Regions from separate parts of the Micromonospora sp. U56 genome, predicted to be linked through region 2. Evidence: riboswitches for the same ligand, from Rfam matches in the RefSeq annotation. Region 2 holds a riboswitch; the other holds the start of a gene.
What was found. Region 2 has a riboswitch for cobalamin ahead of KBX37_RS02780 (ribonucleoside-diphosphate reductase subunit alpha). Riboswitches for the same ligand answer to the same signal wherever they lie in the genome.

Region 1 (14,830 bases), on a different contig from region 2:
TACCCGGTCCAGCCGCCGCCGGGCGGCGGCGACCCGGCGGGCGATCTCGGCGTCGGTGTCGGCCCACCGGGCGGCGAACCCGACCGGGTCGGCGTCGGCGGCGAGCCGGCGGCGGACCACCTCGACGCGGACGGCCGGGTCGCGGCTGGCGCCCACGGCGACGGTGAGCCCGAACCGGTCGAGCAGCTGCGGGCGCAGCTCCCCCTCCTCCGGGTTCATCGTGCCGACCAGCAGGAACCGGGCGGCGTGGCTGACCGAGACGCCCTCCCGCTCGACGTGGCAGCGGCCCATCGCGGCGGCGTCGAGCAGCAGGTCGACCAGGTGGTCGTGAAGCAGGTTCACCTCGTCGACGTAGAGCACGCCGCGGTGGGCGGCGGCGAGCAGGCCCGGCTCGAAGGCGCGTACCCCCTCGCCGAGGGCCTTCTCCAGGTCGAGCGAGCCGACCACCCGGTCCTCGGCGGCACCGACCGGCAGCTCGACCAGGCGGGCCGGGCGGCGCTCGGCCGCCGGCTCGGCCGGGTGCGGCCCGTCCGGGCAGGCGGGGTCGGCGGCGGCCGGGTCACAGGCGAAGCGGCAGCCGGCGACCCGGTCGACCGGGGGCAGCAGCGCCGCGAGGGCCCGCACGGCGGTGGACTTGGCCGTACCCTTCTCGCCCCGCACCAGCACCCCGCCGATGGCCGGGGAGACGGCGTTGAGCAGCAGGGCCAGGCGCATGTCGTCCATGCCGAGCACCGCGCTGAACGGATATGCACTCACTGCGCCTCCTTCGATCGCGACTGCGGGGCTCGCAGAACCGGCTCACTCCTCGCGCTCACTGCCGGTCCTCCAAGTCGCCCTCGCTGGCCAGGTACGTCTCGCGGAGCCGGTCGAGGGTGGCCGGTTCGGGCGCGGCCCACAGGCCCCGGTCGGCGGCCTCGAGCAGCCGCTCGGTGATGCCGCGCAGCGCCCACGGGTTGGACTGCTCCAGGAACTCCCGGGTGGTCTCCTCGAAGACGTACGCGGCGGCCAGGTGCTCGTACATCCAGTCGTCGACCACGCCGGCGGTGGCGTCGTAGCCGAACAGGTAGTCCACCGTGGCGGCCAGCTCGAACGCGCCCTTGTAGCCGTGCCGGCGCATCGCGGCGATCCACTTCGGGTTGACCACCCGGGCCCGGAACACCCGCCGGGTCTCCTCGCCGAGGGTGCGGGTGCGGACGTCGTGCGGCATCGCCGAATCGCCCACGTACGCGGCCGGCGCGGCGCCGGTGAGATGGCGGACCATCGCCACCATCCCGCCGTGGTACTGGAAGTAGTCGTCGGAGTCCACGATGTCGTGTTCGCGGGTGTCCTGGTTCTTGACGGCGACGGCGATGCGGGCGAAGGAGCGTTCCATGTCGGCGCGCGCCTCCCGCCCGTCCAGGTCCCGGCCGTAGGCGTAGCCGCCCCAGACGGCGTACACCTCGGCGAGGTCGGCGTCGGTGCGCCAGTTCCGGGCGTCGATCAGCGGCAGCAGCCCCGCGCCGTACGCCCCCGGCTTGGAGCCGAAGATCCGGGCGGTGGCCCGTCGCTCGTCGCCGTGTTCGGCGAGGTCGGCGTCGACGTGGGCCCGGACGTAGTTCTCCCCGGCCGGCTCGTCGAGAGCGGCGACCCGGCGTACCGCGTCGTCGAGCAGCGCCACGACGTGCGGGAAGGCGTCGCGGAAGAAGCCGGAGATGCGGACGGTGACGTCCACCCGGGGGCGGCCCAGCTCCGCCAGCGGCACCACCTCGACGCCGGTGACCCGCCGGGACCGGTCGTCCCAGGTCGGCCGGCAGCCGAGCAGGGCCAGCACCTCGGCGATGTCGTCGCCCTGGGTACGCATGGCGCTGGTGCCCCAGACGGTGAGCCCCACCGAGCGGGGGTATCCGCCGGTGTCGGCGAGGTGCCGGGCGAGCAGCGAGTCGGCGAGGGCCACCCCGACGTCCCAGGCGTTGCGGGACGGGATGGCCTTGGGGTCGACGGAGTAGAAGTTGCGGCCGGTGGGCAGCACGTTGACCAGGCCGCGGGTGGGTGAGCCGGAGGGGCCGGGCGGCACGAACCGACCGTCCAGCGCGCCGAGCACCCGGTCGATCTCGTCGGTGGTCCGGGCCAGCCGGGGCACCACCTCGCGGGCGGCGAAGCGCAGCACCTCGGCGGCGTCGCCGATCGCCCGGCCGGTGACCTCCTCGACCACCGCGTCGACCTTGTCGGCGTCCCAGCCGAGGGTCTCCATGCCGACGACCAGCCGGCGGGCCAGGGCCTCGACCAGGTCGACGGCGTCGGCGGCGGTGGCGGCCGGCCCGTCCGCCGCCTCGGTCAGCGGCTCCGGCACGGCGATCCGCCGGCCCGGCTCGGCGAGCAGGTGCTGCTCGTCCAGCCCGTACGCGGCGGCGAGCGCCTGGCGCAGGCCGGGCAGGGCGCGGGTGCCGCCCCAGACCTGGGGGGCGCGCAGCACGGCGAGGACGAGGTTGACCCGCGCCTCGCCGGTGGGCGCCTCGGCGAGGATGTGCAGCCCGTCGCGGATCTGCACGTCCTTGACCTCGCAGAGGTACCCGTCGAGGTGCAGCACGAAGTCGTCGAAGTCGTCGGCGGCCGGCATGTCCGCGGTGTGCAGGTCGTGGTGCAGCTCGGCGGCCCGAACGAGGTCCCAGATCTGCGCCCGCACGGTCGGCACCTTGGCCGGGTCGAGCGCCTGGACGGTGGCGTACTCGTCGAGGAGCTGCTCGAGTTTGGCCAGGTCACCGTACGTCTCGGCGCGGGCCATCGGCGGGACGAGGTGGTCGACGACGACGGCGTGCGCCCGGCGCTTGGCCTGGGTACCCTCGCCGGGGTCGTTGACGATGAACGGGTAGACCAGCGGCAGGTCGCCGAGGACGGCGTCGGGGGCGCAGTCGGCGGCGAGCCCGAGCCCCTTGCCGGGCAGCCATTCCAGCGTGCCGTGCTTGCCGAGGTGCACCACCGCGTCGGCGCCGAAGCCGCCGTCGGCCACCGGCGCGGCCAGCCAGCGGTACGCGGCCAGGTAGTGGTGGCTGGGCGGCAGGTCGGGGTCGTGGTAGATGGCGATCGGGTTCTCGCCGAAGCCGCGCGGCGGCTGGATCATCAGCACCACGTTGCCGAAGCGCAGCCCGGCCAGGACCAGGTCGCCGCCGTCGGCGTACAGCTCGCCGGGCGGCTCGCCCCAGTGGGTGCGCATCCGCTCCCGCAGCGGCGCCGGCACCCGCGCGAACCAGCGCCGGTAGGTCTGCCCGGGTACCCGCGCCTCAGCGGCGGCGAGCTGCTCGGGGGTGAGCCACTCGACGTCGTGCCCGCCGGCGGCGATCAGCGCGTGGATCAGCGCGTCCCCGTCGGTGGGGACCGGCTGGTCGCCGAGGTCGTAGCCGGCGGCGGCGAGGGCGGCGAGCAGCCGGACCGCCGAGGCGGGGGTGTCCAGGCCGACCGCGTTGCCGACCCGGGAGTGCCTGGTGGGGTACGAGCTGAGTACGACGGCGAGGCGCTTGTCGGCGTGGGGCACGTGCCGCAGCCGGGCCTGGCGGACGGCGATGCCGGCCACCCGGGCGGCCCGCTCCGCGTCGGCGGCGTAGCCGGAGAGCCCGTCGGCGTCGATGCGCTTGAACGAGAACGGCACGGTGACGATCCGCCCGTCGAACTCGGGGATGGCCACCTGCATCGCGGCGTCCAACGGGGAGAGTCCGGCGTCGCTGCCGGCCCACTGCTCGCGGGTGCTGGTGAGGCAGAGCGCCTGCACGATCGGCACGTCGAGGGCGGCGAGCGCGCCGACGTCCCAGGCGTCCTCGTCGCCCCCGCCGGAGGCGTCCGCGGCGACGGCGCCGCCGGCGGCGAGCACGGTGACGACCAGGGCGTCGCAGCGGGCGAAGAGGCCGAGCGGCCCGTCGCCGGGGGTGAGCCCGCGCAGCGAGCCGCAGAAGATCGGCAGCGGGTCGCCGCCGGCCGCCTCGACCGCGTCGGCGAGGACGTCGACGAAGCCGGTGTTCCCGGCGAGGGCGTGCGCCCGGTAGAAGACGATCCCGACGGTGGGGCGGGTCGCCGTGGCCGCTCCGGCCGCCGTCGACGCCGCGGCGGCCCGCTCGCCGTGCACCCCGTACGCCGGGGTGGGCGCGGGCGGGTCGAAGCCCTCGCCGGTGAGCAGCACCGTGTCGGAGAGGAACCGGGCCAGCTCGGCCAGGTTCGCCGGACCCCCCTCGACCAGGTAGGACAGCGCCTGGGTGGCCACTCCGGAGGCCACCGTGGAGGCGGCCATCAGCTCCGCGTCGGGCACCGCCTCGCCGCCGAGCACGACCGTGGGCACGCCGGAGGCGAGCACGGCGGCCAGCCCGTCCGGCCACGCCTGCCGGCCGCCGAGCAGGCGTACGACGGCGAGGTCGACGCCGTCGAGCAGCGCCGGCACGGCGTCGGCGGCGACCCGGGCGGGGTTGGCCAGCCGGTAGCCGGCGCCGCTGGCGCGGGCCGCGAGCAGGTCGGTGTCGGCGGTGGAGAGCAGCAGGATGCGCACGGACGGCTCCGGAGAGTGACGCCCGGACCGGCGCGGGGCCGGTCGGGCGAGGCGAGGGGACGGGCGCGGTTCAGCGGGTACGACGGGCCGCCGGGCGGATCACCGGCGATGAACCGGTGGGCGGCACGGTGCGGCGGTCAGCGGTGAACGGCGGAACGCGGTGCGCGGGCGCCCCACGGGGCGTCCGGGCGGTCGGCCGGCGCGACGGCACGGCCGGGCAGGGGCGCGGCACCGCGCCCGGAACGGGTACGATGGAACTCGTCGACGGTGGGGACGCTGCGCGTCATCGGGTCCTCCTCGGGTGTCCACGCCCTGGGGTCATCCCGACGGCCGAAGTATCCTGGCTTCCGGATCAACGCTCTCCCCCGGCCTTCCAACCGCAGGAACACGGCCGTGACGCGCGAGGGGGGATCGCTCCCCGGTGACAGTGGCGGGACCGCGCCGGAATCGCACCGGCTTCCTTCACTGCCGTCAGGCCGCGAATGCTGCCACATTCCTCGGCACCGGGTCAACGCCGCCCGGGGCCACGCCACGGTCAGCAGCCCATCGAGGACGGACGATCGGCGCCGCCGCGGCGGCCGGTCCGGACAATGTCCGCCCTCGATGCCGCACACCCTTTGCTCTGCTGCCCCGGAGGCGACACCGGGAGTGCTTCACCGTTGCCCGGGCGGCTGCAGAGCAAAGGGGACGGTGTGGGCAGGTTTCCGCCGGTCAGCGCCGACGGCGGGGCCACCGGCCGGGGACTGGTCGCCTACGATCGGTCCCGACGGCCGAGCGTCGACGGTCGATCGAAAAGGGACCCAGCCATCGCCGAGCCCGCGTTCCACCACCTCGCCGGCCGGGTCTGGCTCCACCCGGGCGATCCCGACCCGGGCACCATCCAACCGAGCGTGGCGTTGATCACCGACGAGCGCGGCGGCGTGCTGGTCGACGTCGGCCACAGCCCCGGCCACGCCCGGAAGATCCGCGCCGCCCTGACGGCGGCGGGGCTGCCCGAGCCGCGCTGGCTGGTCTACACCCACCACCACTGGGACCACGTGTGGGGCGCCTGCGTCACGTCGGCGGCCGGCACGCCGCCGACTCGACCGTGGTGCTGGTGCCCGACTCGGCGGTGCTGCTGCTCGGCGACTGCTTCTACCCGCCCCCGATGCACCTGCGCCAGGACGGGGACGGCCCCGACCTGGCGCTGGTGCGCAGGCTGCTCGACGACCACTACCACTGGTACGTCTCCAGGCACGCCGACCCGATGACCCTCGACGAGGCCCGCGCCGCCGTCGAGGGGTGAGCGGTCAGCGCATCCGGCGTTCCGGGTGGGCCCGGTTCCAGACCCGCATCCGCTCCGGGTAGCCGGTCCTCGCCGCCTCGTAGAGCGGCACGGCGTGCCGGCCGGCCAGCTTCGCCGCCACCTGCGGCGAGCCGGTCCGGCGGCGGATCCACTCGCCGTCGTGGGCGATCGCCACCACCGTGGTGTCCGTGGCGGTGGTCTCCGGCTCCAGGTAGAACTCCACGCCCTGCCGGCTCGTCACGAACTCCTCCAGCGCGGCCAGGTCCTCGCGGGTGGCCTCCCGGTCGAGCTTGGTCGGGGTGGGGACGGCGGCCCGGGACCGCCGGCTGAACCAGCCCATCTGCCCGCTCCTCTCGTCGGCGTCCCTCCAGTGGAGCACCGTCACCTGACAGTCGGCTGCGAGGCCGGTGAGCGGGAGCTGACCGGGCGTGCTCAGTCGAGCGCGGCCAGCTCCTCGGCGGAGAGCCGCAGCGCGCCGGCCGCGACGTTCTGGATCAGGTGCGCCTCGTCGCCGGTGCCGGGGATGGCCAGCACGTGCGGCCCCTGGTGCAGGGTCCAGGCGAGGCGTACCTGGTGCGGGGTGGCGCCGTGGGCCCGCGCGATCTCGTGGACGGCGGCGGTGTGCTCGGCCGCCGCGCCCGCCTCCCGCCGGACGCCGGCGAGGGCGAAGAACGGCACGTACGCCACCCCGCGCGCCCCGCACTCGCGCAGCAGCGCGTCCTGGTCGCCCCGGTTGTCGACGGCGTAGCTGTTCTGCACGCAGACCACCGGGGCGATGGCCTGCGCCTCGTCGAGGTGGTCCAGGCGGACGTTGGACAGGCCGAGGTGCCGGATCAGCCCGGCGTCGCGCAGCTCGGCCAGCGCGCCGAAGGACTCCGCCACCGAGTCCCGCCCGGGGCGCTTCACGATCCGCAGGTTCACCACGTCGAGGTGGTCGCGGCCCAGCCGGCGCAGGTTCTCCTCGACCTGGGCGCGCAGCTGGGCCGGCGTGGCCTCCTCGCGCAGGCCGGTCGCCGGGTCGTAGGAGAAGCCGACCTTGGTGGCGATCACCAGGTCCTCCGGGTACGGGGCGAGCGCGGCGCGGATCAGCTCGGTGGCGTACCGGGCGGGGCCGGTGCCGACGTTCAGGGTGCCGCCGGGCGAGACGTAGAAGGCGGCGGTGTCGAGGTGGTTCACGCCCAGCTCGACGGCGCGGCGCAGCACCCGCACCGCGCGGTCCGGGTCGGGGTCGACGGTGGTCCGCATCGAGCCGAACCCCATCCGGCGCACGGCGCGGTCGCCCAGGGTCCAGTTGCCCGCGGCGGCGGCGGTGATCTCTTCGGTAGGCATCCGGCGACCCTAGCCAGCACGGCTGAGCTGCGCAGTCGGCCGCGCACCCGATACCGCCCGGGGGCGGCCGCTGTTAGGTTCTATGTGCTGGCGGGGTGCGCCGGCGGCCGGGTCACCGGCACCAGCGCCAGGGTGGGCAGCAGCAGCAGCGGCACCACCAGCAGCGCGTGCAGGATGCCGACCCGGTCGCCGAGCAGGCCGAGCAGGGGCGGCCCGGCGAGGAACGACGTGTAGCCCAGCACCGCGACCACACTGACCCGCGCCGGCGCCCGCTCCTCGTCGTCGGCGGCGGCGCTCATCCCCACCGGGAAGCCCAGCGAGGCGCCGAGCCCCCAGAGCGCCACCCCGGCGATCGCGACCGGCCCGGAGCCGGCCAGCACCGCCACCGCCGCGCCGAAGGCGGCGAGCAGGATGGTGGCGAACAGGACGGGCACCCGCCCCCAGCGGTCGAGGGCGACGGTGCCGGCGGTCCGCCCGATGGTCATGCCGGTGACGAAGACCGCGAAGACGGCGGCGCCGACGGCCTCACTCGTGTCGTACCCGTCGACGAAGGCGACCGCGAGCCAGTCGTTCGCGCTGCCCTCGGCGAACGCCATCACCAGCACCAGCAGGCCGAGCAGCAGGGTGCGCGGCTCCCGCCAGGCGGCGAGCAGGCCACCGCGCCGGGTGGCGGCGGTGTCCGGTGCCGGCTGGGCGGCCAGGAAGGCCCGGGCGCCGAGGACGGTGCCGCCGAGCACGACCACCGCCAGCACCGCCAGGTGCACGCCGATCGGCAGCCCGACGCGGGCGGCCCCCGCGCCGATGCCCGCGCCGGCCACCGAGCCGAGGCTCCAGGCGGCGTGGAAGCGGGGCAGGATGGTGCGCCCCAGCCGCTTCTCGACGGCGGCGCCCTCGACGTTCATCGCCACGTCGCAGGTGCCGGAGCCGTAGCCGAGGGCGAACAGGGCGACCGCCACGGCGGGCAGCGAGCCAGCCACCCCCGCGGCCACCCCGACGCCGGCCATCCCGACCGCCACCAGCACGGTGGACGCCACCACCGTGCGGGCCGCGCCGAGGCGCTGGGTGACCAGCCCGGCGGTGGTCAGGGCGAGCACCGCGCCACCGGACATGGCCAGCAGCAGCAGGCCGAGCCGGCCGGCGCTGAGCCCGAGCGCCTCGCGGACCGCGGGGACCCGGGAGAACCAGGACGCCACGGCGAGGCCGTTGAGGGCGAAGACCACCGCGACGCCGGTGCGGGCGGCCAGCACCTGCCGGGGTACGGCGGGGCTCGGCGCGGTGACGAGTGGGCTCACGGCTTGCGTCCTTCCGGTGGTACGGCGTCTCGCCGTTGATCACACACCGGTTTCGTCACGACCACAAGCCAGATGCGCTCCTTACCACATGCTGGTCAGAGCGCGGGCAGCCCGAGCGCCTCGTCGACCCGGGCCAGCACCGCCGCGTCGTCGGCCCGTACGCCCCGCAGCAGGTCGATGGCGGTGGCCCGGACCTGCCCGACGATCATCGCCAGCGGCAGGGTCTGGCCGTGGGTGAAGAGCCGCCCGGCGACGCCGACCGCGGCCCGGCCGGCGGCCTCGGCGCGGGCCGCGTGCCGGTCGCCGGCCTCCTCCGCGCCGTCGAGGTCGGCGGCGAGCGCCTCGCCCGCCGCCCGGACCGCCTCGGCCAGGTCCCGCAGGGCCGCGCCGAGCTCGGGCGGCACCGGGGTGGGCAGCCGGTTGAACGTCACGCCGGCCCGGGCGAGGACCCGCACGTTGCGGACCGCGTAGTCGAGCTGGCCGACCGTGGCGTCGACGGTGCGCAGCCGGCCGATGTGCCGCCGGCGCCGGACGTTGAGCCGGACCGCCTCGCCGGCGGCGAGCACCGCGGTGCGCAGCCGCTCCACCGCGGCGTCGAGGTGGCGGGCCCGGTCCAGGGCGGCCAGCGCGGCGGGCTCGTCCCGGGCGTCGAGGGCCGCGGCGACCTCCGCCAGCACCTCGGCCATCCCCTGGTAGGTGCGGCGGAACTCGGCGACCAGCGGGGCGAGCGGCCGCCGGGCGTCGATCAGCTGGCTGGCCACCACCGCCACCCCGCCGCCGATGAGCGCGTCGACGAACCGGAACGGCACCAGCGACTCGGTCGGTGGCGAGACCACCACCAGGTAGAGGGCGGAGACCGCGGCCTGCACCACGGCGACCGTGCTCGCCCCGACCGCCACCGCGAGCGCGATGGTGAGCAGGATGACGGTGAACACCGTCCAGCTGGTGCGCGGTCCGAGCGCCTGCACCACCAGGTCGGCGACGAGGACGCCGGCGGCGACCCCGAGCAGCACCTCGACCGCCCGGCGGACCCGCTGGCCCCGGGCCTGGCCGAGCACGATCAGCGCGGCGGCGGGGGCGAAGAACGGCTGCGGGTGGCCGACCAGCCGGGTGGCCAGGATCCACGCCACCGTCGCGGCCAGGGTCGTCTCGACCACCGGCAGCCAGCCCTGCCGCAGCCGCCCGGCGGCTTCCCGGAACCAGCCCCACCGGACCATCGCCGCCTCCTCGCCGCGTTCGGGCCCACCGTAGCCGGGCCGGCGGGTCAGGGTCGCCAGGCCCCGGCCGCCTCCGCCGCGTACGCCCGGAAGTCGCGCGGCGGCCGGCCGAGCACCCGCTGCACCCCGTCGGCCAGCCGGGCGTTGCGGCCGTCGAGGACCTCGGTGAACAGGTACGTCAGCAGCGCCACCTCCGGCGCCGGGACACCCGCGGCGGTCAGCTCGGCCGCGTACGCGGCGCTGGTGACCGGCACGAAGCGCACCGGACGGCCGGCCGCTGCGGCGATCTCGTCGACCGCCTGAGCGAAGGTGAGCAGTCGGGGGCCGGTCAGCTCGTACGTGGCGCCGGCGTGCCGGTCGGAGGTGAGCGCGGCGACGGCGACCTCGGCGATGTCGTCGGCGTCGACGAACGGCTCCGGCACGTCGCCGACGGGCAGCGCGAGCACGCCGGCGCGCAGCGGCTGCACCAGGTGTCCCTCGCTGAAGTTCTGCGCGAACCAGCTGGCCCGCAGCACGGTGGGGTCGAGCCCGCTCGCCGCGACGGCCCGCTCGGCCTCGGCCGCCTCGGGCTCGCCCCGCCCGGAGAGCAGCACCAGCCGCCGCACGCCGTGCGCGACGGCGAGCCGGGCGAGGTCGCCGACCGTCGCGACCGCGCCGGGCGCGGCCAGGTCCGGCTGGTACGCGAGGTAGACGGCGCCGACGCCGCGCAGCGCCGGCACCCAGGTGTCCCGGTCGGTCCAGTCGAAGGGCGGGGTGCCGGCGCGGGAGCCGATCCGGGTGGGTACGCCGAGCGTGGTGAGGCGCCGCGCGACCCGTCGACCGGTCTTGCCGGTGCCGCCGAGGACGAGTGTCGTCAGGTGTTCCGTCATGGGGACAGTCAACCGATCGGCGGTGAGACGCTGAATGGTTCGCCGTCGTGTGGGCATACGCGGGCGTCTACGCTCGCCACCGTGGATCTCCTGACCGGCCTGCTCGACGGCCCTCGCGCCCGGGGGGCGTTCCTGCTCCGCTCGCTGCTGGACCCGCCGTTCGCGCTGCGAATCGAGGACCGCGCGCCGCTGACCGTGGTGGCCGTGGTGCGCGGCACCGCCTGGGTGGTGCCCGACGACAGCTCCGCCGAGCTGCTGCACCCCGGGGACGTGGCGGTGCTACGCGGCCCGGACGCGTACACCGTCGCCGACGACCCGGCCACCGCGCCGCAGGTGGTCATCCACCCCGGCCAGCGGTGCACCACGCTGCGCGGCGAGCCGTTGACCACCACCCCGGCGGCGGGGGTGCGGACCTGGGGTACCGGCACACCGGGCAGCACGGCGCTGCTGACCGGGACGTACCAGTTGCCGGGCGAGGTCAACCGGCGGCTGCTCGCCGCGCTGCCCGCGCTGCTGGTGGTCCGGGCCGACGAGTGGCACAGCCCGCTGGTCGGGCTGCTCGCCGACGAGGTGGTGCGGGACTCCCCCGGCCAGGAGGCCGTCCTCGACCGGCTGCTCGACCTGCTGCTGATCGCCGTGCTGCGGACCTGGTTCGACCGGCCCGGCGCCACCCCTTCCTGGTACGCGGCGGCGGCCGACCCGGTGGTCGGACCGGCCCTGCGCCTGCTGCGCGACGATCCGGCGCGCCCCTGGACGGTGGCGTCGTTGGCCGCCGAGGTCGGGGTGTCCCGGGCCGCGCTGGCCCGCCGCTTCACCGAGCTGGTCGGCGAGCCGCCGATGGCCTACCTGACCGGCTGGCGGCTGAGCCTCGCGGCGGACCTGCTGCGCGAACCGGACGCCACCCTCGGCGCGGTCGCCCGCCGAGTCGGCTACGGCAGCCCGTTCGCGCTGAGCACCGCCTTTCGTCGGGTACGCGGCATCAGCCCCCGCGACCACCGCACCCGCACCCCGGTCGCCTGACCGAACTCACCGCCGGGCCGTCGCTCCACCGAGGATTGGCGACCCGACCGTCAGGCGATCACGGCCTGCCGAGGACCGGAGACCCGGCCGGGTCGGAGAGGTCAGACGCCGGTGAAGGCGCGGAGCAGGGCGCGGACGGCGGAGCGCAGGTCCTCGCGGCTCTCCGGGCTGCCGGGCGGCGGCGCGCTGAGCGCACCGGCGCCGACGAGGCGGTCGAAGAGCAGCCCGTCGACGAAGGCGACGAACTGGTCGCCCTGCCGCCGCGGGTCCGCCGCGCCGGCGCCGGCCAGCAGCGCCCGGGCCTGCTCGCGCAGCACGGTGCCGTGCGCCAGGATCGGCCGCAGCTCGGGTCGGTGCACGGCCTCCAGCAGGCAGGCGTAGCGGGCGAGGCTGCGGTCCCGTCCGACGGTGAGCCAGCGGTCCAGCACCTGCGCCGTGGCCACCGCGAGGTGGTCGAGGTCGGTCGGGGTGAGCCGCGGCGGCGGCCCGGGGGGCGGCGCGTCGGTGGGCAGTTCGCGGTCCATCAGGTCGGCCCGGTCCAGGTCGACCAGGCGGCGTACCACCGCCTCGATCAGCGCCTGCCGGGTCCGCAGGTACGCCGACGTGGTGCCGACCGGCACCCCGGCCCGGGCGTCGACGGCCCGGTGGGTCAGCGCCCGCATCCCGCCCTCGGCGAGCAGCGCGATCGCCGCGTCGGCCAACGCCGCCACCCGCGCGGACCGAGCGTTCATCCGGGCCTCCTCGTCGGTGTTCTACAGCTGTAGTATGAACTTCTACAGTTGTAGAAAGGGCGGTCGGGATGGACGGACACGCGGTGGTGGTCGGCGGCGGGATCGGTGGCCTGGCCGCCGCCCTCGCCCTGCACCGGGCGGGCTGGCGGATCACCGTGCTCGAACGCGCGCCGGAACTGGGCGAGGTGGGCGCCGGGCTGACCCTGATGTCCAACGCGCTGCGGGGGCTGGACGCGCTCGGCGTCGGCGCGGCCGTCCGCGCGCACGGCCGGGCCGAGGCCCCCGGCGGGCTGCGCACCCGAAGCGGGCGCTGGTTGTCCCGGGTCGACGGCGCCGACCTGACCCGGCAGCTCGGCACCACTGCGCTCGGGGCCCACCGGGGCAGGCTGCACGGCGTCCTGCGCGACGCCCTGCCGGCGGCCGCGCTGCGCACCGACGCCGAGGTGGTCGACGTGACGACCGGCCCGGACGGCGCCCGGGTGCGGCACCGCTGGCGCGGAGAGCCCGCCGAACTCGCCGCCGACCTGGTGGTGGGCGCCGACGGGCTGCGCTCGGCCGTGCGGTCCCGGCTCTGGCCGGAGCACCCCGGGCCCACGTACAGCGGGACGACGGCGTGGCGGGCGGCGATCCGCTGGGACGACCCGCTGCCGACCGCGGTGAGCTGGGGCCCGGGCGCCGAGTTCGGCATGGTCCCGCTCGGCGCCGACCAGGCCTACTGGTACGCCGCGGTGACCGCCCCACCCGGCGGGCGGGCCCCCGACGAGCTGGCCGCCGTGCGGGAGCGCTTCGGCGACTGGCACGACCCCGTCCCGGCGCTGCTCGCCGCCACCCGGCCCGAGCAGGTGCTGCGGCACGACCTGCACCACCTGGGCACGCCACTGCCGTCCTACGTGCGCGGTCGGGTGGCACTGCTGGGCGACGCGGCGCACGCGATGACCCCGTTCCTCGGTCAGGGCGCCTGCCAGGCGATCGAGGACGCGGTCACCCTCGGCGCGGCCTGCGCCGGCGGGCCGGCACACCTCGACGCCGCGCTCGCCCGCTACGACCGGGAGCGCCGCCCGCGCAGCCAGGCGGTGGCCCGGGCCTCGGCCCGCGCCGGCCGCGTCGGCCAGCAGCTGCGCCACCCGGTGGCGGTCACGCGCCGCGACACCCTGATCCGGCTCACCCCGTCCCGCGTCACGCTGCGCCAGGCGGCCCGGTACGCCGACTGGCACCCGCCACGCGACTGAGCGGACCGGCCCCGGCCTCGACCGACCCGGCGGCCTCGACCGACCCGGCGGTCAGCGACCGGCGGCGGCCAGGCCGGCGTATTCGGGCGAGGCCAGGAAGCGGGTCAGCACGTCGACACGGCCGTCTCCCCCGGTTCCCCGCGCCCGCCCGGCAGCCCCCAGACCTGCGGATGGTACGGGGCGTGCCCGTCGCGTAGCCGCGACAGCAGCCGGCCGGTCGGGTCGACGAGCAGCACGCAGGCGACGAGACGCACCCGGTCAGCCTGGTCGCCGGGCCCGCCACGGTGGCCGGGCCCGGCGGGCGGCGCGGTCAGGGGCGGTCGCGCCACAGCGGACTGTCGACGTAGTGGTTGTCGTAGCGCTGTCCGCTGGCGGCGATCTCGGCCGGATCGGCCTCGCCCCGGTACACCCGCTCGAGGAGCCGGTAGTAGTCGAACCGGTCGATGCCGGGGGTGAAGACCACCAGCACGTCGGCGGACTCGCCGCGGGCCGGGGCGAAGGCGTGCGGGGTGTGCGCGGGGACGAGCAGGAAGTCGCCGCGGCGCAGGGTGCGGATCTCGTCGGCCACCAGCACGTCGAGGACCCCGTCGAGGACGAAGAACGTCTCGGCGGCGCGGGTGTGCAGGTGCGGTGGGGCGCCAGGCGAGCCGGTGTGCAAGGTGGCCCGGTTGGCGGTGAGCGCGCCGCCGGTCTCGCCGGCATCACCGAGCAGGGTGATCAGGCTGGTCGGGCCGTCGGCGAGGACGGTGGCGTCGTCGGCGCGGACATGCAGGGGTGCCGTGGTCATGATGCTCGCCTTCTGATGGGGACGATGCTCAGGACGGGGGCGCGACGAGGCGCTCACGGGTGTTCCGCGGGGTGTCCGGGTAGCGGTCGCCGACCGCCTTCCGCAGCTGCGCGAGGGTCTGCCCGGCCAACTCCCGCCGCCAGGCCAGGTCGGCGCGGCGCATCGCCTGGGAGATCAGGCAGGCCTGCCGGTAGTCGACATCGGCGCGACCCCCCGGCCCCTGGCGGAGGATCTGCGCGCAACGGAACGCCTCCTCCGCCCCCTCGATGGCGGTCACCACGTCGAGCAGGGTGATCTCCTCGGGGGCGCGGGCCAGTCGGAACCCGCCGCGCGGGCCGGAGACGGACCGGAGGATCCCGGCCCGCACCAGGGCCTGCAACTGCTTGTTGAGGTACGCCGTGGGCAGCCCGTAGAACGCGGCCAGCCGGGCGGCCGACACCGCCCGCCCCGGCTCCAGCCAGGTCATGTTGAGGCAGCTGTGCAGCGCCCACTCGACGCCCTCGGCCATCTTCATATTCTGGATACTAGATGTCCAGTATTCGCTCGGCAAGCCTTCCGCACAGC
Region 2 (14,830 bases):
AGAGCGTCGTCAGATCGGGTACGTCGGAGGCCAGGTCCACCTCCTCCACCGTCCAGGTGTTGCGGATGGCGGCCCGGAACCGCTCGTAGAAGTCCGGGTAGCGCATCGGTCGCAGGGTCAGGTCCATGCCGGGGTCGAGCAGCATCGTCACTGGCAGGCCTCGCAGATCTCGGGGTTCTCCAGCGAGCAGGCGACCGCGTCGCTCTCGCCGACGGACAAGGTGAGCAGGGCCGGCGCCGCCGGTCGTGGCGAGGGCACGGGTGCGGCGGCCGGCGCGGCGGCGACCGTGGTCTGCGCGATCCGGGTCGCCGGACGGGACCGCAGGTAGTAGGTGGTCTTCAGCCCGGCCCGCCAGGCGTACGCGTACATCGAGGAGAGCCGGCCGATGGTCGGGCTGGCCTGGAACAGGTTGAGCGACTGTGACTGGTCCACGTACGGGGCGCGGGCGGCGGCCAGGTCGATCAGCGCCTTCTGCGGCAGCTCCCAGGCGGTGCGGTGCAGCGCCTTCAGCTCCGGCGGCAGGTCCAGTTCCTGCACCGAGCCGTCCGCCCGCTTGATCGCGTCCCGGGTCTGCGGGGTCCACCGGCCCAGCCGCTTCAGGTCGGCGACCAGATGCCGGTTGACCTGGAGGAACTCCCCGGAGAGGGTCTCCCGCTTGAAGACGTTGGAGACCAGCGGCTCGACGCACTCGGCGCAGCCGGCGATCGAGGCGATGGTGGCCGTCGGCGCGATCGCCACCAGCAGCGAGTTGCGCAGCCCGTGCCGGGCCACCTTCTCCCGCAGCGCCGCCCACGCCTGCGGCCTGGTGGGCCGGGCGTCCGCCCAGTGGTCCGGGTGCAGCACCCCGCCGGCCGCCCGGGTCAGCGGGTACGCCGGATGCGCGCCGCGCTCCGCCGCCAGGTCGGCGGAGGCGTCGTACGCGGCCAGGGCGACCTCCTCGGCGATCCGGGTGGACAGCGCCAACGCCTCCGGCGAGTCGAACGGCAGCCGCAGCGCGGCGAAGACGTCGGCCAGCCCCATCACGCCCAGCCCCAGCGGCCGCCACCGGCGGTGCGCGGTGGCCGCCTGCTCGGTGGGGAACCAGTTCCGGTCGATCGCCCGGTCCAGCGCCCCGACGGCCAGCCGGACCGTCGTGGCGAGCGTGGCGAAGTCCACGCCACCGTCGACCAGGTGGGCGGCCAGGTTGACCGAGCCGAGCGTGCAGACGGCCGTCTCGTCGTCGCTGGTCACCTCCAGGATCTCGGTGCAGAGGTTGGAGTGGTGCACCACGCCGCCACCCGCGCCGACCTGGTTGCAGGTGCGGTTCGCCGCGTCCTTGAACGTCATCCAGCCGTTGCCGGTCTGCGCCAGGGTGCGCATCATCCGGCCGTACAGGGTGCGGGCCGGCAGCGTCCGGACCGCCTTGCCGGCGGCCTCCGCCGCCCGGTACGCGGTGTCGAACTCCGCGCCCCACAGGTCGACCAGCTCCGGCACCTCCTTCGGGTCGAACAGCGACCAGTCGGCGTCCGCCTCGACCCGGCGCATGAACTCGTCCGGCACCCAGTTGGCCAGGTTCAGGTTGTGCGTACGCCGGGCCTCGTCGCCGGTGTTGTCCTTCAGCTCCAGAAACTCCTCGATGTCGGCGTGCCAGGTGTCCAGGTAGACGCAGGCCGCGCCCTTGCGCCGGCCGCCCTGGTTGACCGCCGCGACGCTGGCGTCGAGGGTGCGCAGCCAGGGCACGATGCCGTTGGAGCGGCCGTTGGTGCCCCGGATCAGCGACCCCCGCGAGCGCACCCGGGACCACGAGATGCCGATCCCACCGGCGAACTTGGACAGCCTCGCCACCTGCGTGTAGCGGTCGTAGATCGAGTCCAGCTCGTCCCGGGGCGAGTCGACCAGGAAGCAGGAGGAGAGCTGCTGGTGCCGGGCGCCGGCGTTGAACAGCGTCGGCGAGCTGGGCAGGTAGGCCAGCCGGGACATCAGCCGGTACAGCTCGCCGGCCTGCTCCACCGTGTCCGACAGGCCGGTGGCGACCCGCAGCCAGAAGTGCTGCGGCCGTTCCAGCACCGCCCGGCTGCGCGGGTGGCGCAGCAGGTAGCGGTCGTGCAGGGTGCGCAGTCCGAAGTATTCGAAGGCGTCGTCGCCGGCGCGGTCGACCAGGGCGTCGAGGGTGGCGGCGTGCGTCGCGACGAAGCCGGCGAAGCCCGGGTCCAGCAGGCCCTCGGCGTACGCGGCGGCGACACTGTCGCTGAAGCTGTCGATGCCCTGGCCGGTGGTCTCGTCGGCGATCCGCCCGGCGAGCAGGCGGGCGGCCAGCCGGGCGTACCCGGGCTCCTCGGCGGTGAGCCCGGCCGCCGCCGCGATGGCCAGCCGGGTCAGCTCGTCGGTGTCCGCGCCGGCGGTGCGCCCCGAGGAGACCAGGGCGAGGATCCGCTCCGGGTCGGTGTCGGGCAGGTCGTGATGGTGTCGGTGCAGCAGGTCCCGCAGTGCCCCGACCGGGGGTGGGGCGATGGTGGATGACGCCGTCACGTGCTCTCCTGGGTGGTCGGTGTGGACCGCGGGAGGGCACGACGGCACGCCGGATCGCCACCGGTCGGTGTGCCGGCGGTGCTCCGTACGGCTCGACGGCCCTCCCACGAGGCCCCGAGGTGGTCCGCGTGCCCGGTGGGCACGCCCTACTGGCAGGTCTTCGGACTCGCGGGCAGACGCGTCCGGCGCGTTCGCCTACTGGCCGTCGCTTCCCGGGCCCCGTCGGGCCCAGTGCTCGTGACGGCGGTCGTTCCCGCTCACCGCTGCGGGGCAGTCCCGGATTCGCACCGGGTTCCCTGTTCGGCGCGACGCCTGGCCGACGTCGACGCCTGGCGGACCCTTGGGGGGGTCGCACCAGCAGTAAAAGTGATCCTAGATGTAGTGGGTCGCAAAAAGCCAACACACCATATGCTGTGGGCGTGTCGCGTCGGCGGGAAAATCTGCGCCGCGTACAACCTGGACGGTGCCCGACCCCGTCAGCGGGGTGAATGTTCATGGACGGGGTGGGTGGATGCGGGCGGACCTGGAACAGGAGTACGTCGAGTACGTCACGTCGCGGCTGCCGGCGCTGCGCCGGATCGCCTGCCACCTGACCGGGGACGCGCACCGTGGCGACGATCTGGTCCAGACCGCCGTCACCCGGCTCTACGTCGGCTGGCGGCGGGCCCGCGAGGCGGACAACGTCGACGCGTACGCGCGTACCGTGCTGGTCCGGGTCTTCCTCGACGAGAAGCGCCGGCTCTGGTCCCGGGTCCGCCTGGTCGACACGCCACCCGAGCCGGCGCCCGCCCCGACCGGCGACGCGGTGGAGGACCGGGAGCTGCTGCACGCCGCGCTCGCCCAGGTGCCGCCCCGGCAGCGAGCCGTGCTGGTGCTCCGCTTCCTGCACGACCGGCCGGTGGACGAGGTGGCCGCCACCCAGGGCTGCACCGCCGGCACGGTCAAGAGCCAGACCTCGCACGGCCTGGCCAGCCTGCGCCGGCTGCTCGGCACGGGCGCCTACGCGATCACCGGAGAGGGGAAGTGATGGAGGAGAAGCTGCTGGCGCCGCTGCGGGACGTACCGCTCCCGCCGTCCGCCGTGGACCTGCACCGGGCCGTACGCGACGGGCGCCGGCAGGTGCGGCGGCGGCGGATCGCCGCGACGGCCACCGCCGGGCTCGCGGTGGTCGCGGTCCTGGCCGCAGCCCCGGCGCTGGTCGGCCGGGCGGACCGGCCGACGCCGGTCGCCCCCGCGCTCACGCCGTCCCCGACCGCCGCGATGCCGGCGACCGCCCCGGCCGCCTTCGACCCCGCCCGGCAGTACGCCGAGTTCGGTTGGGTGCCTCCCGTCATGACCGACCGGACCGTCCGGACCGGGACCGACCAGCTCGCGCTGACCGCCTCGGCGCCGCAGACGTCACCCCGGCCCGTCAAGGACGCGCCCGCGGCCGAACTGCGGCTCGTTGCTGCCGGCCGGGACATCACGCTCGGCATCGACCGGGACTTCGCCGTGGCCGCCGGCCGGGCGGGCTCCGCGGGCCTGGAGCCGGCCGAGCCGGTCAACGGCCGGGCTGCCCGATGGAACGCGAACGCCGCCGCCGCCGAGCCCCGGTCCGCCGCGCTGCGCTGGGAATACGCCCCGGGCGCCTGGGCCGAGGTGATTGTGCGGCACATCCCCGAGAGTGCCGGCGACCCGCGCGCCGTCACCCGGCGGATCGCCCTCGACCTCCGCTACGCCGTGGACCGGCCGATCCGGCTGCCGGTGCGCTTCGCCACGCCCCCGGCCGGCCTGAAGCCGATGGCGTACCTGGTGACCAGGAGGGCGAACGACCGTTGGGACGTCGAGCTGTCCTACGGCGCCGGCAAGCGGACGAAGTACGGGGACTGGCCGCTGGTCGTACTGATGCTGCCCCGCAAGTCGGTGACCGGCGACGGTGCGGTCATCGGCGATCCCACCTCCCGCATCGACGGCCATCCCGCCCGCCGCACGTCCTCCCTGGACGGCGGCGCGAGCCTCCAGGTCTACGGAGTCCAGGGTCTGTACGTGGAAATGACCGCGCACGACAAGGCCACCCTGCGCAAGCTCGGCGGCAACCTGGACGCCCTCTTCCGCAGCGCCACCTTCCACCCGGAGGCCCACGACTGGCGCTGATTTCGACCGGGCAGCGGAATTCGTCCCCGCCGCCCGGTTTGCGACCGCAGCTGCCGGGAAGTCGGGGAACGTGCGAGCCCTGATGAACAAGATCGAGCAGAACGCCGCGCTGGACCCGGTCGGCGACCGGCTCCAGCGGGCCGTCCAGTCGACCCTGCGTGGGCAGCGGGTCCGTGACCTGCTGCACGGCGTCTGGCTGGGCCATCCGCTGCACCCGGCGATGGTGCAGGTGCCGGTGGGCGCGTGGATCAGCGCCGCCGTGCTGGACCTGCTGCCCGGTCAGCGCCGGGCCGCGACCACCCTGGTCGGGCTGGGTACGGTGAGCGCCCTCCCGGCCGCCGTCGCCGGGCTGAACGACTGGGCCGCCCTGGCCCGGGACCAGCGCCGCGTCGGGCTGGTGCACGCCGCCTCCAACTCCGTCGCGCTGGTGTTCTACGCCAGTTCGCTTGCCGCCCGGATGCGCGGCCGGCACGGCATGGGGCGCGCCCTGGCGTACCTGGGGCTGACCGCGGCCAGCACCGGGGCGTACATCGGCGGGCACCTGGCGTACAAGCAGGGTGCGCAGGTCAACCAGAGCATCTCCGAGCTGCACCGGATGACCGACGAGTGGAAGGCCATCGCCGACCTGGCGACGCTTCCGCAGCGCGAGCTGATCACCCGCGAGGTGGACGACGTCTCGGTGATCCTCTACCGGCACGGCGACGACGTCACTGTGATGCTGGAACGCTGCCCGCACCAGAGCGGCCCGCTCGGCGAGGGCGAGGTGCAGGAGATCGAGGGCCACGCCTGCGTGGTCTGCCCCTGGCACGGCTCGACGTTCCGGCTCAACGGCGGCGAGGTCGTGCACGGCCCCGCCGCGAACGACCAGCAGCTCCTGCCGACCCGGGTGGTCGACGGAATCCTCCAGACCAAGCTGCCCTGACCTCCCACCGGGCACTTGGCCGGGCCGCGTTGGCCCGGGCCAGGCGGCCCGTCGGCCCGTCGGCCCGTCGGGATTGCGGGCACGGCAGGGCACCGTGGGCCGGGCCAGGGACCTGCCGGTTCCAGTCGCGAGCGCCGCAGATCACGCCGGCCCACTGTTGGTGGGCGCGGCCCGAGGCGGCGGGCAAGCCGGGCGGCGGCTCGCCTCGTCCTGCGCCCGGTGCGCGTACCCCTGGTCAGTCGCGGCGGTGGCGAGCGCGGGCGGCCGCGACGGCCCGGGCCGGGCGGCGGCGCAGCCCGAGCACCGCGCCGATCTGCGCGCCGACGATGCTGGCCACGGCGAGCACGGCGGAGACCGCCAGCGGCCGGTTCATCCCGTCGTCGTCGGTGGCCCGCGAGGCCCCGGCCGCCATCGCCGGGGGTGCCCCCGCCGGCCGCTCCGCCTGCGGCGGCATCGTCCGGGGTACCGGCTGTCCCGGCGTCGCGCCGGTCCCGCCCGGTCCGACCTGACCGCCCGGAGTACCCGGCCCGGCCTGCTCGTCGGGGACCGGCGACCCGATGCCGCCGGGGGACCCCTTCGGCGAACCCGGGGACGCGGCCGGCGGATGCGGCGACGGCTTACGGGGCGTCGCCTGCCCGGCCACCAGCCGGCCGGTCGCGTGCGTGCGTGCGCCGCCGTCCTCCGCCCGCGCCGGCAGCTTGATCAGCTGGCCCGGCCGGATCCGGTCGGCGTCGGGCAGCCGGTTGAGCCGGGCCAGCTCCTGGTAGCGGTCGAAGTCGTCCAGGTAGCGTTCCGCCACCTCGCCCAGGTAGTCGCCCTTGGCGACCCGGTACACCGGCGGGGCCGGCTGTGGCCGGACAGCCTCGGCGCCGGCGCCCTCCGGAGCCGCCCCCGTCGATCCGACGGGCGGCGCCGCGAGGACCAGCGTCGCGCCCGTCGCCGGCACTGCCGCGTCCGTCGCCGGGAGCCCGGTGCCGGCCGTCGCCGGGTACGTCATGGCCGCCGCCGCGCTGGCCGCCGGGCTCGCCGCGATGATCAGCGCGACCGATCCGACCAGGGCCGCCGCGGCCCGCTGCTGCCGGCTCATCCCGGGCAGCCGGGGCGCCGGCCGCCGCGTCGTCTGCGCCGCCAGCTCCACCAGCACGGAGAAGGCGAACGTCGCCCAGCCGAACCAGCCGACCACGGCCAACGCCCGCAGGAACAACCGACCGTCGTCCCGGCTGGTCAGCGCCGTGCCGACCGCCGACAGGGTGGGTAGCTGGTCGGGCAGGGGATTGCCGGCGAGGGCGAGCAGCGCCACCGGCGCGCCCACCAGCAGCGCGACCAGGACAACCAGCGACCCGAACCCGGTGAGCAGCTGGCCGGTCCGCCGAACGGCGGAGCCACGCGGTGCGGTCATGGCGGCCTTCCCTTCCTACGGTGCCTCGGTGAGCGCCCGCGCAGTGGCCTCACCCGAGACGGTGACGGTGTCGTCCATGCCGAAAAGGCCGAGCAGGTGCCGGCGGTAGGTGACGGTGACGCGTACCCGGATCTGCTTCTCGCCGCCGACCACGGGGAAGCTCACCGAGTGCCCGGTCGCGCCCGCCGCCGAGAGGTAGTCGCGGACGGCCGCCCGCGCGTCGCCCTCGTCGATCTCCTTCGGGCCGCCCTCGATCGCGCGAGCCCGGTCGACGGCCTGGCCGCCGCTGCGGGCCGCCTCGGCGGCGAGGTTGTCGGCGCGTTGCAACGACCGGAGCTGGCCGGCGCCGTCGTACGCGACGCCGATGACCGCGAGCACGCCGGTCATCGCGACGGCCAGGAACAGGCTCACCCGTCCCTCGTCGCGGCCCGTCATCCCCGGCTCCGGTAGCGGTCCAGCGGGGAGGTGAAGGTCGCCGAGGCGGTGGTGCGCAGCGGCATCCCGGGCAGCGCCGGCAGCCGCAGGTCGCGGTGGGACACCACGCAGGTCACCGAGACGGTCACGCTCGCCGGTTGCCCGGCCGGGCTGCGGTACGCCGCGTCGAAGCTGGTCGACCGGCCGCGCACCGAGCCGCCGAGGGTCATCCGGGGCGCGCCGGCGCAGTTCAGGCGCCGCCAGTCGAGCTGGCGGCGGACGGCGTCGCGGGCCGCGTCGCGGGCGGTGCCGGCGTCCCGGGAGATCGAGGCGGCCCGGGCGGCGTCGTGCGCGGCCGCCTCCACCGCCTCGTCGGCGATCGCGGTGCGCCCGGTGACCCCGGCCAGCACGATCAGCGCGATGAACGCCGGGGCGAGCACGGCCACCTCGATGGAGACCGAGCCCCGGGCGCGGCCGTCCGCGGCGGCGCTCACGGGTTCGTCCAGCGCTCGACGGTGCCGTGCGCGGTCTGCCGGACCCGGAAGCTGACGCCCGGGATGACCGACAGGGACCGGCCGGTGACCGTGCAGGTGACCTCGGTGGCCCCGGTGACGCAGGTCGGCCCCGGGCTGTCCCAGCCGACGAGCCAGTCACCGGCCGCGCCGAGGAACCGGGTGGCCCGGGCCTCGCCCGCCCCGTCCGGCGCCTGGAGCACCCGCTGCGCGTTCACCCCGCTCTGCGCGGCGTTCAGCGCGGTGGACCGGGCGACGAACCAGGCGGCCACCTGGACCGAGGCGAAGAGCAGCACCAGCACCGCCGGCATCACGACGGCCAGCTCGACCGGGTTCGCGCCCCGGTCCGTACCCCCGGCGGCGAGGCGTCGCCGCACGGCCCGCACGGCGAGCGGCACGGCCCGACCGGCCGCGCCGTTCCGGCCGGCCCGGCCGGGCCGGGTGGCCTGGTCAGACTCTGCGGCGTGGCCGGATCGAATCGTGTAGCCCGGCCCGGCGGTGTCCGGGGCCGGGACGGCGCGCGCGGTCCGGGTCGCCGGTCCGGGGTGCGGACGGCCCGGCCCCCCCCCCGGCCCGGGCGGGGGGGGCCCCCCGACCGGGGGAGACGACGCAGCCGTTTCAGCCTCGTAGGGAGTCCACATGCCCCGGTCCGCCTGGCAACCCTGGTCCTCGCGCACGCCTCTGCCGACGGAGGGGCCGGCACCGGACCCGGCCGGCCGGCTCACGCCAACGTCGTCCCGGCGGCACATCTCCGCGTCGTCCCGGCGGCACACCCCGGGGTCGTCCGGGCGGCCCGGCCACGGCCCGTGGTGAGCGCGGCCCACCCGCATCTGCCGCTGCGTCCGCTCTGGATCTGCCGGACCTGCGCCGCGCCGTGGCCCTGCGCGACGGCCCGGCTCGCCCTCATCGCCGAGTACGCCCACGACCGGGTCGGGCTCAGCGTCCACCTCTGCGCGGTGCTGCACGACGCGGCCGCTGACCTGTACCGACTCCACCCGCACGACGGACCGGACCCGGCGACCCTCTTCGGGCGGTTCCTCGCCTGGGTCCCCCGTGCCAGGCGACGCCGGAAGAACGATGATCCACTCCGTTTTGCGGCGTGTCGCGGTGTCCCACCGCCCGGACATCGCAACACACCGCAAACGGGGCCGCGATCGGGCGTCAGGGGTGGGTCATGCGGAGGAGGTCGAGGGCCTCGTCGAGCTGGGTCTCGCTGAGCTTGCCGGAGTCCACGTGGCCCCGTGCGATCACCACCTCGCGGATCGAGATCTGCTTCGCCAGCGCCTCCTTGGCGATCGAGGCGGCCTCGTCGTACCCGAGGTGGCGGTTGAGCGGGGTGACGATCGACGGCGACCCCTCCGCGTACGCCAGGCAGACCTCGGCGTCCGCGACCAGGCCGACCACCAGCCGGTCGGCGAAGAGCCGGCTCGACGCGGCCAGCAGCCGGATCGACTCCAGCAGGTTGCGGCCCATCACCGGGAGCATCACGTTCAGCTCGAAGTCGCCCTGCGAGCCGGCGAAGGCGACCGTCGCGTCGTTGCCGATCACCTGCGCGCAGACCTGCCGCATCGCCTCGGCGACCACCGGGTTCACCTTGCCGGGCATGATCGACGAGCCGGGCTGGAGGTCGGGGATGCGCAGCTCGCGCAGGCCGGCGCGGGGGCCGGAGCCCATCCAGCGAATGTCGTTGGCCATCTTGTAGAGCCCGACGGCGACGGTACGCAGTTGCCCGGAGGTCTCCACCAGCGCGTCCCGGGCGCCCTGCGCCTCGAAGTGGTTGCGCGCCTCGGTCAGCGGCAGGCCGGTGGAGGCGCGCAGCTTCTCGATCACCTTCGCGGCGAAGCCGAGCGGGGTGTTGATGCCGGTGCCCACGGCGGTGCCGCCCAGCGGCAGCTCGGCCAGCCGGGGCAGCGCCCCCTCCAGCCGTTCCACGCCGTAGCGGACCTGCGCGGCGTACCCGCCGAACTCCTGCCCGAGGGTGACCGGCGTGGCGTCCATCAGGTGCGTACGGCCCGCCTTGACCACCGTCTCGAACTCCGCCGCCTTCTCCTCCAGCGCACCGGCCAGATGCTTCAACGCGGGCAGCAGGTCCTCGACCACGGCCTGGGTGGCGGCCAGGTGGATGGAGGACGGGAAGACGTCGTTGCTGGACTGCGAGGCGTTGACGTCGTCGTTCGGGTGCACGTCCCGGCCCAGCTCGCGGCCGGCCAGGGTGGCGATCACCTCGTTGGTGTTCATGTTGGACGACGTGCCCGAGCCGGTCTGGAACACGTCGATCGGGAACTGGTCGTCGTACCCGCCGTCGGCCACGTGCGCGGCGGCGGCGGCGATCGCGGCGGCCACGTCCGCGCCGATCACGCCCAGCTCCCCGTTGACCTGCGCGGCGGCACCCTTGATCTGGGCCAGGGCCTTGATCTGGGCCGGCTCGATCCCGCGCCCCGAGATCGGGAAGTTCTGCACCGCGCGCTGGGTCTGCGCCCGCCACAGCGCCTCGGCGGGCACCTCCACCTCGCCCATCGAGTCGCGTTCGATCCGGTAACCCGCTGCCTCTGGAGTCGTCACGCGTACCATCCTGCCGCGCCCACCGCCGACTCGCAGATGATCGCTCAGTCCAGCTCCGCCAGCAGCCGGCCGACCTCGTGCTGGTCCGGCGACTCGACCTGGCGGAACAGCGCCAGCGCCCGCATCCAGTGCGAGCGGGCGGCGGCCGGGTCGGTGGCCCGCAGGCAGCGCGCGATGCCGTCGAGCGCCCGCGCCTGCTCGTAGCGGGCACCCAGCCGGGTGGCGTCGGTGAGCACCCGGCGGTGCAGGTCCAGCGCGCTGGAGACGTCGCCCTGGTCGAGGATCGCCCGGGCCAGCAGGTTGCGCGACGCGCACTGGCCGATCCGGTCGCCCACCTCCATCATCGCCACCAGCGCCTCCCGGTGCAGGGCCGCGGCCCGCTCCGGCCGCCCGGCCTCCCGCTCCATCACGCCGATCTCGTTGCGCACCTCCCCCTCGCCGTACCGGTTGCCGGTCTGGCGCTTGAGGTGCAGCGCGACCCGCAGGAGTCGGCGGGCGGGTGCCAGGTCGCCCATCCGGTGCCGGATCATGCCGAGATGCCCGACGGCGTGCGAGGTCTGCCGGATGTCCTGCGTCTGGCGGGCCAGTAGGAGGTGCAGCCGGGCGGTGTGCAGCGCCTCCTCGTACCGGCCCCAGCCGAGCAGGGCCAGGCAGAGGTTGTTCTGCAGGTTCGTCAGCTCGGCCGCGTCGTTCAGGCCGGTGATCAGGGCGAGTGCCTCGTCGAACTTCGCCTTGCCCTGCCGGTACTCACCGTTGCCCGCGTACGAGGCGCCGAGGTTCCACAGCGTGCTGAGCACCTCGCCGCGCAGCCCGAGCCGGCGGCGCAGGTCCAGCGCCACCTCCATCAACCGGATCGCCTCGGGGAAACGGGCCAGGCGGTAGTACGCCGAGGAGAGGTAGTTCAACATCATGGCGATGGCCACCTCGTCGCCGAGGTGCTCGGCGACCCGGAGGCCGATCGTGTGGGTCTCGATCAGCTCGTCGAGGTGCCCGCCGTCGAAGTTCGGCCGCCAGCAGGCCCGGGCCAGCTGCCAGCACCGCGCCGGGAAGCCCTCCTCCTCGGCCAGCCGGACCAGGGCGGTGAGCGCGGCCAGGTTCTCCTCGAACCAGGCCCGCCCCCCTGCCGCGCAGGCGGCCACCAGATCGGGCCGGGTCGGCGTGACGGCCGGCAGGGTGGGGCGGCTGCCGGCCGCCTCCACCGTCCACGCGATCGCCACCGCCACGTGCAGGTGGTGATCGAGCAGGCGGGCGAGGGCCTCCCGGCGCTCGACGGCCCGGTCCGTCTCGGCGAGCAGCAGCCGGGCGTACTCGCGGATCAGGTCGTGCAGCCGGTACCGGCCCGGCTCCACCTCCTCGGCCAGGTGCGAGTCGACCAGCTCGTCGAGCAGGTCCTGCGTCTCGGGCAGCGGCAGCTCGGCGAGGGCGGCGGCGACCCGGTTGTCGAACCGTACGCCGGGGTGCAGGCCGAGCAGCCGGAACAACCGCTGGGCCGCCGGCGACACCTGGGCGTACGACAGGGCGAACGCCTGCCCCACCGAGCGATGCCCGGCGGCCAGCTCGGCCAGCGGGCCGCCCCCGGTGACCAGCCGCTCGGCCAGGTCGGCGACCCGCCAGCGGGGCCGGTGCGCCAACCGCGCGCCGGCCAGCCGGATCGCCAGCGGCAGGTATCCGCAGCGGCGCACCACCTCGGCCGCCGCCTGCGGTTCGGCGGCCACCCGCTCCTGGCCGGCCACCCGGCCGAGCAGTTCGATGCCCTCGTCCGGGTCGAGGACCGGCAGGGACGAGGGCCGTCCCTCGTCCAGGCCGACCAGCCGGCGGCGGCTGGTGATCAGCACCAGGCAGTCCGGGCCGGTGGGCAGCAGCGGCGCCACCTGGTCGGCACCGGCGGCGTTGTCCAGCACCACCAGGGCCTGCCGGCCGGCCAGCTCGCTGCGCCACACCGCGAGCCGGTCGTCCAGGTCCAGCGGGACCCGTTCCGCCGGCACCCCGAGCTGGCGCAGCAGCGTGGCCACCGCGGCGGCGGGCGTCAGCGGGGTCCGTTCGCTGTGCCCGTGCAGGTCCACGAAGAGGTGCGCGTCCGGGTAGCGGTCCGCCAGGGCGGCCGCGACGTGCACCGCCAGGGTGGTCTTGCCGCTGCCGGCCATCCCGTCGATCAGCTGGATCCGGGCACCCTCCTCCTCGATCTCCTTCACCAGGCGGGCCATCGTCTGCTGCCGGCCGGTGAAGTCGCTGATCGCCCGGGGCAACGACCGGACGGGGGCCACCGGCCGGTTCTCCGGCCCGCCCAGCGCCAGGTCGCCGGCGAGCACCCGCTGGTGCAGCTCCTGCAACGCCGCGCCGGGTTCGATGCCCAGCTCCTCGGCGTAGATCCGCCGGCCCTCCCGGTAGACCGCGAGGGCGTCGGCCTGCCGTCCCATCGCGGAGAGGGCGAGCATCAGCTGGCCGCGCAGCCGTTCCCGCAGCGGGTGCCGGTCGACGCTCTCGGCCAGCTCGTCGACCAGGTCGGCGGCCTGCCGCAGCCGCAGCTCGACGTCGACGCACTCCTCCAGGGCGGCGAGCCGCTGCTCGTCGAGGGTCTGCGCCCGCCGGCGCACGGCCCGGCTCCGGATGCCGCTCAACGCCGGCCCGCGCCACAACCCGAGCGCCTGCCGGTAGTGCCGGCGCGCCTCGGCCGGCTGCCCGGCCGCCACTGCGGCGCGGGCGGCCTCGACCGTACGGGCGAAGACCTCGAAGTCCAGGTCGGCCGGTTCGACGCGGACGCCGTAGCCGACCGGGTCGGTGACGATCACGTCGGCCGGCAGGCCGAGCGCGGCGAGCCGCTGGCGCAGCCGCGAGACGCAACTGTGCAGCTGGGCCTTGGCGGTGGCCGGCGGGCGTTCCTCCCAGACCGCGTCGACCAGTTCCTCCACCGGTACGACCCGACCGGCACGCAGCAGCAGCATGGCGAGCACGACCCGGTCCCGACCTGCGGTGACGGTGGCCTCGCCGCCGCCGACCCGCAGAGGTCCCAGGATCCCGAACCGCATCCGCTCCCCCCCGCGCGCCGTGGTGCAACTTCCCGCAGCGTAGCCCGCCGGTGCCGGCTCGCCCCTTCGAGGCGATAGCGATCCGATAGCGGAACGACAGTGGCGGAGCCGAGACTCTTCGTGGGTTGTCGGTGACGACATCCGACGGGGGCGGTGCGCCCGGCCGGTGAACACCCGGTTGGGCGCACCGATGTCGATGTGCGGCAGGCGAGCAGGGACGTCCGGCGTCCCGCCGCCCACCTCCCCCGGCGTCCGCGAAGCGCCGGCGTCCGGCCGAAAGTCGGGCGCGCCAGCCCACTCACGCACTTAAGATCATCACGATCCTCTCACTCCCACCGGAGGCTTCCACCTTGTCCGAAAACGGCGGTTCCACCGGCGTGCCGACCGCACGCCGCCGACGCGTACCGCGCCGGTTCCTCACGGCAGGCCTCGCGGCCCTGCTCACCACCACGGGCGCCCTGGCGGTCACCGGCCAGCCGGCGTCGGCCCTGCAGAACTACGTCCAGCCCATGGAGGTGGCCTGGACCGACAACGCCCAGCCCACCCGCTCATTCCCCGCCGAGGACGGCAGCCTGCCGGTCGGCACCTGGCAGGGCACCGCGGGTGACAAGCACACGTCCCGGGCGTACTTCACCTTCGACCTCAGCGACTACCACGGGCAGCGGATCATCAGCGCCCGGGCGGTCACCGGCGAGCGGTCGGTGACCAACTGCGACAAGCCGCGCGAACTCCAGCTCTGGCGGACCGAGAACCCGACCACCGCCCCTACCTGGAAGAACGCGCCCACGGCGGTCGAGAAGCTCGCCGACCTCACGGTGTCCGGCCCGGCCTGCCCCGCCAGCTACCTGTCGACCGCGATCACTGACGCGGTGAGCAAGGCGGTCGCGGCGAAGCAGGACAAGCTCACCCTCATGCTCCGCATCGGCGAGCACGAGGACGGCGTCCTCTGGGGCCGGCGGGTAACGACCCTCGGTGTCTCGCTGGAGCACAACACCGCGCCGAACATCCCCACCAATCTCGCCGCCGGCGGCGTCGCCTGCCGCGACGACATGTTCATCGGCACCACCCGGCCGGAACTCCAGGCCGTGGTGACCGACCCGGACGTGAACGAGACCGGCGGCGGCGACCCACTCAAGGCCACCTTCGCCTGGTGGCCGGTGGACCGGCCCACCGAGCGGACCGAGTTGGAGTTCACCTACGCGCTGCCCTCCGGGTCCCGGTTCCAGTACACCGTGCCGGACGGGGTGATGGTGCACGGCGGCAGGTACGCCTTCAGCGTCCGCGCCACCGACCAGTACGCCGACACCTCGCCCTGGTCACCGGAGTGCCGGTTCACCGTGGACACGAAGGTCCC

Region 1: it holds a riboswitch for cobalamin, as region 2 does, so the genes downstream of both, cobN (cobaltochelatase subunit CobN) here and KBX37_RS02780 (ribonucleoside-diphosphate reductase subunit alpha) in region 2, are expected to answer to the same signal.

The regions. Positions count from the first base shown of each region.
Region 1 covers NZ_JAGPYL010000110.1:524-15,353, forward strand. Annotated here, with positions in the region: partial or broken gene KBX37_RS27035 (ATP-binding protein) at 1-815, opposite strand, end outside; gene cobN (cobaltochelatase subunit CobN) at 812-4,507, opposite strand; cobalamin riboswitch at 4,841-4,970, opposite strand; partial or broken gene KBX37_RS36090 (hypothetical protein) at 5,098-5,496, shown strand; gene KBX37_RS34885 (hypothetical protein) at 5,547-5,792, shown strand; gene KBX37_RS27050 (hypothetical protein) at 5,797-6,132, opposite strand; gene KBX37_RS27055 (aldo/keto reductase) at 6,225-7,121, opposite strand; gene KBX37_RS27060 (MFS transporter) at 7,202-8,413, opposite strand; gene KBX37_RS27065 (aromatic acid exporter family protein) at 8,509-9,630, opposite strand; gene KBX37_RS27070 (NAD(P)H-binding protein) at 9,678-10,499, opposite strand; gene KBX37_RS27075 (AraC family transcriptional regulator) at 10,581-11,519, shown strand; gene KBX37_RS27080 (TetR/AcrR family transcriptional regulator) at 11,621-12,250, opposite strand; gene KBX37_RS27085 (FAD-dependent oxidoreductase) at 12,319-13,479, shown strand; partial or broken gene KBX37_RS27090 (RNA pyrophosphohydrolase) at 13,605-13,733, opposite strand; gene KBX37_RS27095 (cupin domain-containing protein) at 13,790-14,266, opposite strand; gene KBX37_RS27100 (Rrf2 family transcriptional regulator) at 14,295-14,774, opposite strand.
Region 2 covers NZ_JAGPYL010000003.1:99,290-114,119, reverse strand. Annotated here, with positions in the region: gene KBX37_RS02785 (ribonucleotide-diphosphate reductase subunit beta) at 1-145, opposite strand, end outside; gene KBX37_RS02780 (ribonucleoside-diphosphate reductase subunit alpha) at 148-2,508, opposite strand; cobalamin riboswitch at 2,663-2,809, opposite strand; gene KBX37_RS02775 (SigE family RNA polymerase sigma factor) at 3,020-3,535, shown strand; gene KBX37_RS02770 (hypothetical protein) at 3,535-4,641, shown strand; gene KBX37_RS02765 (Rieske 2Fe-2S domain-containing protein) at 4,724-5,563, shown strand; gene KBX37_RS02760 (LysM peptidoglycan-binding domain-containing protein) at 5,799-6,962, opposite strand; gene KBX37_RS02755 (hypothetical protein) at 6,978-7,397, opposite strand; gene KBX37_RS02750 (TadE/TadG family type IV pilus assembly protein) at 7,394-7,870, opposite strand; gene KBX37_RS02745 (TadE/TadG family type IV pilus assembly protein) at 7,867-8,286, opposite strand; partial or broken gene KBX37_RS34120 (hypothetical protein) at 8,695-8,940, shown strand; gene KBX37_RS02740 (class II fumarate hydratase) at 9,050-10,459, opposite strand; gene KBX37_RS02735 (BTAD domain-containing putative transcriptional regulator) at 10,495-13,476, opposite strand; gene KBX37_RS02730 (DNRLRE domain-containing protein) at 13,854-14,830, shown strand, end outside.